DNA from 2 places in the Enterobacter asburiae genome. Region 1 is predicted to be linked to the other one. Evidence: predicted binding sites of a transcription regulator. Region 1 holds the regulator's gene; the other holds the start of a gene.
The links. Region 1 encodes Fur, which represses iron uptake genes when iron is present. Its sites were predicted from a motif close to ATAATAATGAGAACNACTATCAA; they were not measured.
Positions count from the first base shown of each region.

Region 1 (3,296 bases):
CCTATCAGGGTGCAGAAGCCGGGGCGAACTTTGACTACGGTGATGCGGGCGCGTTGAGCTTCTCCTATATGTGGACCAACGAGTACAAAGCGCCGTGGCACATCGAAATGGACAAGTTCTACCAGAACGATAAAAAAACCAAAGTCGATTACCTGCACTCGCTGGGCGCGAAGTACGACTTCAAAAACGATCTGGTGCTTGAAGCGGCATTCGGTCAGGCACAGGGCTATATCGATCAGTATTTTGCCAAGGCCAGCTATAAATTCGATGTCGTGGGTAGCCCGCTGAGCACCAGCTACCAGTTCTACGGTACGCGCGACAAGGTCAGCAACGGTGGCGTCAACGACATTTATGACGGCACCGCGTGGCTGCAGGCGTTAACCTTCGGCTACAAGGTTGGTCAGGTTGATTTGCGTCTGGAAGGCACATGGGTGAAGGCGGAAGGGCAGCAGGGCTACTTCCTGCAGCGTATGACCCCGACCTACGCCTCCTCCAACGGTCGTCTTGATATCTGGTGGGATAACCGTTCTGACTTCAACGCCGACGGCGAGAAAGCGGTCTTCTTCGGCGCAATGTATGATCTGAAAAACTGGAACCTGCCTGGCTGGGCAGTGGGCGCTTCTTACGCTTACGCCTGGGACGCAAAACCTGCCGATATGGCCACGCCGGATGCATACTACGATCCCAACTATCGCCTGAAAGAGTCTTCCTACAGCCTCGATGCTATCTATACCCTGCAGGATGGCCGCGCGAAAGGCACGATGTTCAAACTGCACTTCACCCAGTATGACAACCACTCTGATATCCCGAGCTATGCGGGCGGTTACGGCAACATCTTCCAGGATGAACGTGACGTGAAATTCATGGTTATCGCCCCATTCACCATCTTCTGATGAACGCACCGGCGGGCTGAGTCCCGCCGGTATGGAGACTGCACATGATGAAAAAAATCGTAATCGTCGCGCTGCTGGCATCAGGGCTGGTGGCGTGCGCTCAGACGCAGGCGCCGAAAGAGGACACCCGTCTGAAGGAGGCGTATAGCGCCTGCATTAACACTGCGGAAGGATCGCCGGAGAAGATTGAAGCCTGTCAGAGCGTGCTGAACGTGCTGAAGAAAGAGAAAGCGCACGAGCAGTTCGCGACCCAGGAGAACGTCCGCGTCATGGATTACCAGGCCTGTATCCAGGCGCGTAAAACCGGTAACGATCAGGAAGTGGCGAAGCGTTGCGATAAGATCTGGAACGAGATACGCAATAACAATAAATAAGTGCTTTACGCCCGGTAAGCGCTGCGCTTACCGGGCTTTTTTAGGCAAAAAAAAGCCAACCTTGCGGCTGGCTCAGAGTATGAATACTGATTATTTCGCGTCGTGCGCGTGGTCGTCTTCGCGGCAGTCGCCTTCAGCGCAGTGACCGTAAAGGTACAGGCTGTGGTTGGTCAGGCGGATGCCATGACGCGCCGCGATTTCACGCTGGCGTGATTCAATGGAATCATCGCTGAATTCAATGACCTTGCCGCAATCGAGGCAGATCAGGTGATCGTGGTGCTGCTGCTGGGTCAGTTCGAAAACAGATTTACCGCCTTCGAAATTATGACGGGTAACAATGCCCGCGTCATCAAACTGGTTCAGCACGCGATAGACGGTAGCCAGCCCAATCTCTTCACCCATGTCAATAAGACGTTTATAAAGGTCTTCCGCACTGACATGGTGATTGTCTGGACCCTGAAGCACTTCAAGGATTTTTAACCGAGGAAGCGTTACTTTCAGGCCAGCCTTCTTTAATGCGGTATTGTTGTCAGTCATGCGGAATCTGTCCTGTTGCTAAACGATTCACTTCTGTAGGAAGTGACAGAAAATGCACCCGGGATAATGCGTCTCATTATAGAACTGCCATGGCTAAATGAAAACTGCAAGTCTCAGGCAAAATATGCTTATAAAAATGGGGTATCACCAACAAACTTGCTCAATGGAAAACCACATTTTATCAGGGAGACATTGTACAGGTCTGGGCGAAAAAGTTAAAAGATTGTAGCGATTAATTTAATCGGTTTGACCTGGAGCACGGGCGCAGCCGCCGCTGCGCCGTGATAAAAATCAGGCGTTCAGAATATCGTCCAGGTGCAGTTCCTCACGGATCTGCTTAACCCATTTCTCTACGCGCTCTGCAGTCAGCTCTGGCTGACGGTCTTCGTCGATGGCCAGACCCACGAAATGATTGTCATCGGCCAGGCCTTTAGACGCTTCAAAGTGGTAACCGGCGGTCGGCCAGTGGCCTACGATAACCGCGCCATTCGGCTCAATGATATCGCGGATGGTGCCCAGCGCGTCACAGAAGTATTCAGCGTAGTCTTCCTGATCGCCACAGCCAAACAGGGCGACCAGCTTACCGTTGAAGTCCACTTCTTCCAGCGTCGGGAAGAAATCATCCCAGTCGCACTGGGCTTCACCGTAGTACCAGGTTGGGATACCCAGCAGCAGAATGTCATAGCCTTCCAGATCTTCTTTGCTGCTCTTGGCGATGTCATGCACATCAGCAACGTCTTTACCGAGCTGTTTTTGAATGTTTTTTGCGATATTTTCGGTATTGCCGGTATCACTGCCAAAGAAAATGCCGATGATTGCCATGAGTAAAATAACCTCTTGAAACTTAATAGTATGGTGGCGCAATTCGGCCACGGATAAGGGCAATAATAGCAGAACTGGCAACCCTGCGGAAACAGCTATCGCGCAGGACTGCACTCTGTGCTACATGAAAAGGGCGATAAAGGGGATTTTCAGACTTATGCCTGGCTGCGTAACGTCTCAAGCTGGGCGATCAACATCTCTTCAATGAGCTCGCTGCGGCTGATATTTCGCGCGTCAGCCAGCTCGTTCAGCGCATCGACGGCGTCGGCGTTAAGCTTCAGTTCGACACGCTTAAGCCCACGATTTTTATCGCGTTTAAGCTGGTTGCGTTTATTGATACGCAGCTGTTCATCACGCGAAAGCGGATTCGTCTTGGGTCGTCCCGGGCGACGCTCATTCGCGAACAGATCTAGTGTCGTACGGTCCGTTTGTTCTTTGGCCATGATTCTGAGACTTCGGGGGAAACACGCCGCCCTGCTAATGCCCGGGCGATAAGCGCGCCATCATACATCACCAAAAACGGCACGCCAACGACTGGAAGCCCGCAGCCTTCCAGTCGCTTTCTTTTTAATCAATTTGCAGTATCAGCGAGATAGCGGCGAATGGCGCGCAGCACAGCGTCCGGTTTTTCCGCATGCACCCAGTGCCCGGCACCGGCAATCACGTGGGC
Region 1 covers NZ_CP011863.1:401,658-404,953, forward strand. The annotation lists gene chiP (chitoporin ChiP) at 1-893, shown strand, start outside; gene chiQ (ChiQ/YbfN family lipoprotein) at 941-1,267, shown strand; gene fur (ferric iron uptake transcriptional regulator) at 1,358-1,804, opposite strand; gene fldA (flavodoxin FldA) at 2,096-2,626, opposite strand; gene ybfE (LexA regulated protein) at 2,782-3,069, opposite strand; gene ybfF (esterase) at 3,198-3,296, opposite strand, start outside.

Region 2 (3,296 bases), 1.2 Mb from region 1:
TCTCTACCGTCGTCGCGGGTAAAGAGGAAGAAGGCGCGAAATTCCGCGACTACTTCGATCACCACGAACCGATCTCTACCGCGCCGTCTCACCGCGCGCTGGCAATGTTCCGCGGCCGCAACGAAGGCGTGCTCCAGCTCTCCCTGAACGCCGATCCGCAGTTTGACGAGCCGCCGAAAGAGAGCCACTGCGAGCAGATCATTATCGACCATCTCGGCCTGCGCCTGAACAACGCCCCGGCGGACAGCTGGCGCAAAGGCGTGGTGAGCTGGACCTGGCGCATCAAGGTGCTGATGCACCTTGAAACCGAGCTGATGGGCACCGTGCGCGAGCGTGCCGAAGATGAAGCGATTAACGTCTTCGCCCGTAACCTGCACGACCTGCTGATGGCCGCCCCCGCTGGCCTGCGCGCGACCATGGGTCTCGATCCGGGTCTGCGTACCGGCGTGAAGGTCGCTGTGGTTGACGGCACCGGCAAGCTGGTGGCGACCGATACCATTTATCCGCACACCGGCCAGGCAGCCAAAGCGGCCGTCGTGGTGGCGGCGCTGTGCGAAAAATACAACGTCGAGCTGGTTGCCATCGGCAACGGTACGGCCTCTCGTGAAACCGAGCGTTTCTACCTCGACGTGCAGAAGCAGTTCCCGAAAGTGACGGCACAGAAAGTGATCGTCAGCGAGGCCGGGGCATCCGTTTATTCCGCATCCGAGCTGGCGGCCCAGGAGTTCCCTGACCTGGACGTTTCCCTGCGCGGTGCGGTTTCTATCGCACGCCGCCTGCAGGATCCGCTGGCGGAGCTGGTGAAGATCGATCCGAAATCTATCGGCGTGGGCCAGTATCAGCACGACGTGAGCCAGACTCAGCTGGCGCGCAAGCTGGATGCGGTGGTGGAAGACTGCGTAAACGCCGTCGGCGTTGACCTGAATACCGCCTCCGTTCCCCTGCTGACCCGCGTGGCAGGCTTAACCCGCATGATGGCCCAGAACATCGTCGCCTGGCGTGATGAGAACGGCCAGTTCCAGAACCGTCAGCAGCTGCTGAAGGTGAGCCGTCTGGGGCCAAAAGCCTTTGAGCAGTGCGCGGGCTTCCTGCGCATCAACCACGGCGATAACCCGCTGGATGCCTCCACCGTTCACCCGGAAGCGTACCCGGTTGTGGAGCGTATTCTGGCCGCCACCCAGCAGGCGCTGAAAGACCTGATGGGCGACAACAGCGCCCTGCGCAACCTGAAAGCCGTTGATTTCACCGATGATAAATTTGGTGTTCCAACCGTCACCGACATCATCAAAGAGCTGGAAAAGCCGGGACGCGATCCGCGCCCTGAGTTCAAAACGGCGACCTTTGCTGACGGCGTGGAAACCATGAACGACCTGCTGCCCGGCATGGTGCTGGAAGGCGCGGTGACCAACGTCACCAACTTTGGCGCGTTTGTGGATATCGGCGTGCATCAGGACGGTCTGGTGCATATCTCATCCCTCGCCGACAAGTTCGTTGAAGACCCGCACACCGTGGTTAAAGCGGGTGACATCGTGAAGGTCAAAGTGCTGGAAGTGGATCTGCAGCGCAAGCGTATCGCGCTAACCATGCGTCTGGACGAGCAGCCGGGCGACACCAACGCGCGCCGTGGCGGAAACGGCGGTGGCCGCGAGCAGCAGCGCCCGGCCGCGAAAGCGGCAAAACCGCGCGGACGTGATGCTCAGCCTGCAGGCAACAGCGCGATGATGGATGCGCTGGCGGCAGCGATGGGTAAGAAACGCTAAGGTTGTCAATGCCCCCCACCCTAACCCTCTCCCCAAAGGGGAGAGGGTTAGGGTGGGGGGCATAAAATCATATCGAAATATATGAAACCGATTGCATAGCCATATTTAAACCACGAATTATCACTCCGTTAACAAATACTCCCCTTTTCGTTTTCCAGGCAATTCAGCAAATATTGAGCCAGGTCAAACAGGCCGTAAATTAATACCGTAAACAACATTCCGTCACAGTTTTAATATTGCTGATAAAAACTATTCTCATTATCATCCCATAGTAGATAATTTAACCTTTCGTGGAATCAGGCGTTATGCAATTCACTCCAGACAGTGCATGGAAGATTACCGGTTTTACCCGCGAAATTAGCCCGGCCTATCGGCAAAAGCTGCTGTCGCTGGGCATGCTGCCCGGCTCGTCATTCCAGGTCGTGCGCGTGGCGCCGCTGGGCGATCCGGTTCATATCGAAACCCGCCGCGTAAATCTGGTGCTGCGTAAGAAAGACCTCGCGTTAATAGAAGTCGAAGCCTTATCCTGATAACAAGCCAGCGGTTTCAGTGAGTCTAAAAAAATGAAAAAGTTAACTATTGGCTTAATTGGCAATCCTAATTCCGGCAAGACCACCCTTTTTAACCAGCTGACCGGAGCCCGCCAGCGCGTGGGCAACTGGGCGGGCGTGACGGTTGAGCGTAAAGAAGGCCAGTTCACGACAACGGACAGCCAGGTGACGCTGGTTGACCTTCCCGGCACCTACTCCTTAACCACCATTTCGTCGCAAACTTCGCTCGATGAGCAGATCGCCTGCCACTATATTCTTGGCGGCGACGCGGACCTGCTGATCAACGTGGTCGACGCTTCCAATCTCGAACGTAACCTTTATCTGACGCTGCAGCTGCTGGAGCTGGGGATCCCCTGCATCGTGGCGCTCAACATGCTCGACATTGCGGAGAAACAAAAGCTGCGTATCGACGTCGATGCCCTCTCCGCGCGCCTGGGTTGCCCGGTCGTTCCGCTGGTCTCGACGCGCGCTCGCGGTATTGATGCGCTGAAGCTGGCCATTGACCGTCACCAGGGTAATCGCGACATTGAGCTGGTGCATTACGCGCAGCCTCTCCTGCGCGAAGCCAATGTGCTGGCGCAGGAGATGGACAACAGCATGCCTGCAAAACAGCGCCTGTGGCTCGGCCTGCAGATGCTGGAAGGCGATATCTACAGCCGCGCTTACGCCGGGCATGCGGCAGATAAGCTGGACGCGACGGTGGCCCGTCTTAGCGACGAGCTGGACGACCCGGCGCTACACATCGCCGATGCGCGTTACCAGGCCATCGCCTCGATTTGCGACGTTGTCAGCAACGCCCTGACGGCAGAGCCCAGCCGCTTTACGGCAGCGGTGGATAAAGTTGTGCTTAACCGCTTCCTCGGTTTGCCCATCTTCCTGCTGGTCATGTACGTGATGTTCCTGCTCGCCATTAACATCGGCGGCGCACTCCAGCCCATTTTCGACGCCGGTTCCGTCGCGGTCTTCGTACACGGTATTCAGTGGG
Region 2 covers NZ_CP011863.1:3,885,666-3,888,961, reverse strand. The annotation lists gene ACJ69_RS18715 (Tex family protein) at 1-1,760, shown strand, start outside; gene feoA (ferrous iron transporter A) at 2,066-2,290, shown strand; gene feoB (Fe(2+) transporter permease subunit FeoB) at 2,324-3,296, shown strand, end outside.
Region 2: the regulator Fur is predicted to act here: its motif matches at 2,003-2,025, upstream of feoA (ferrous iron transporter A).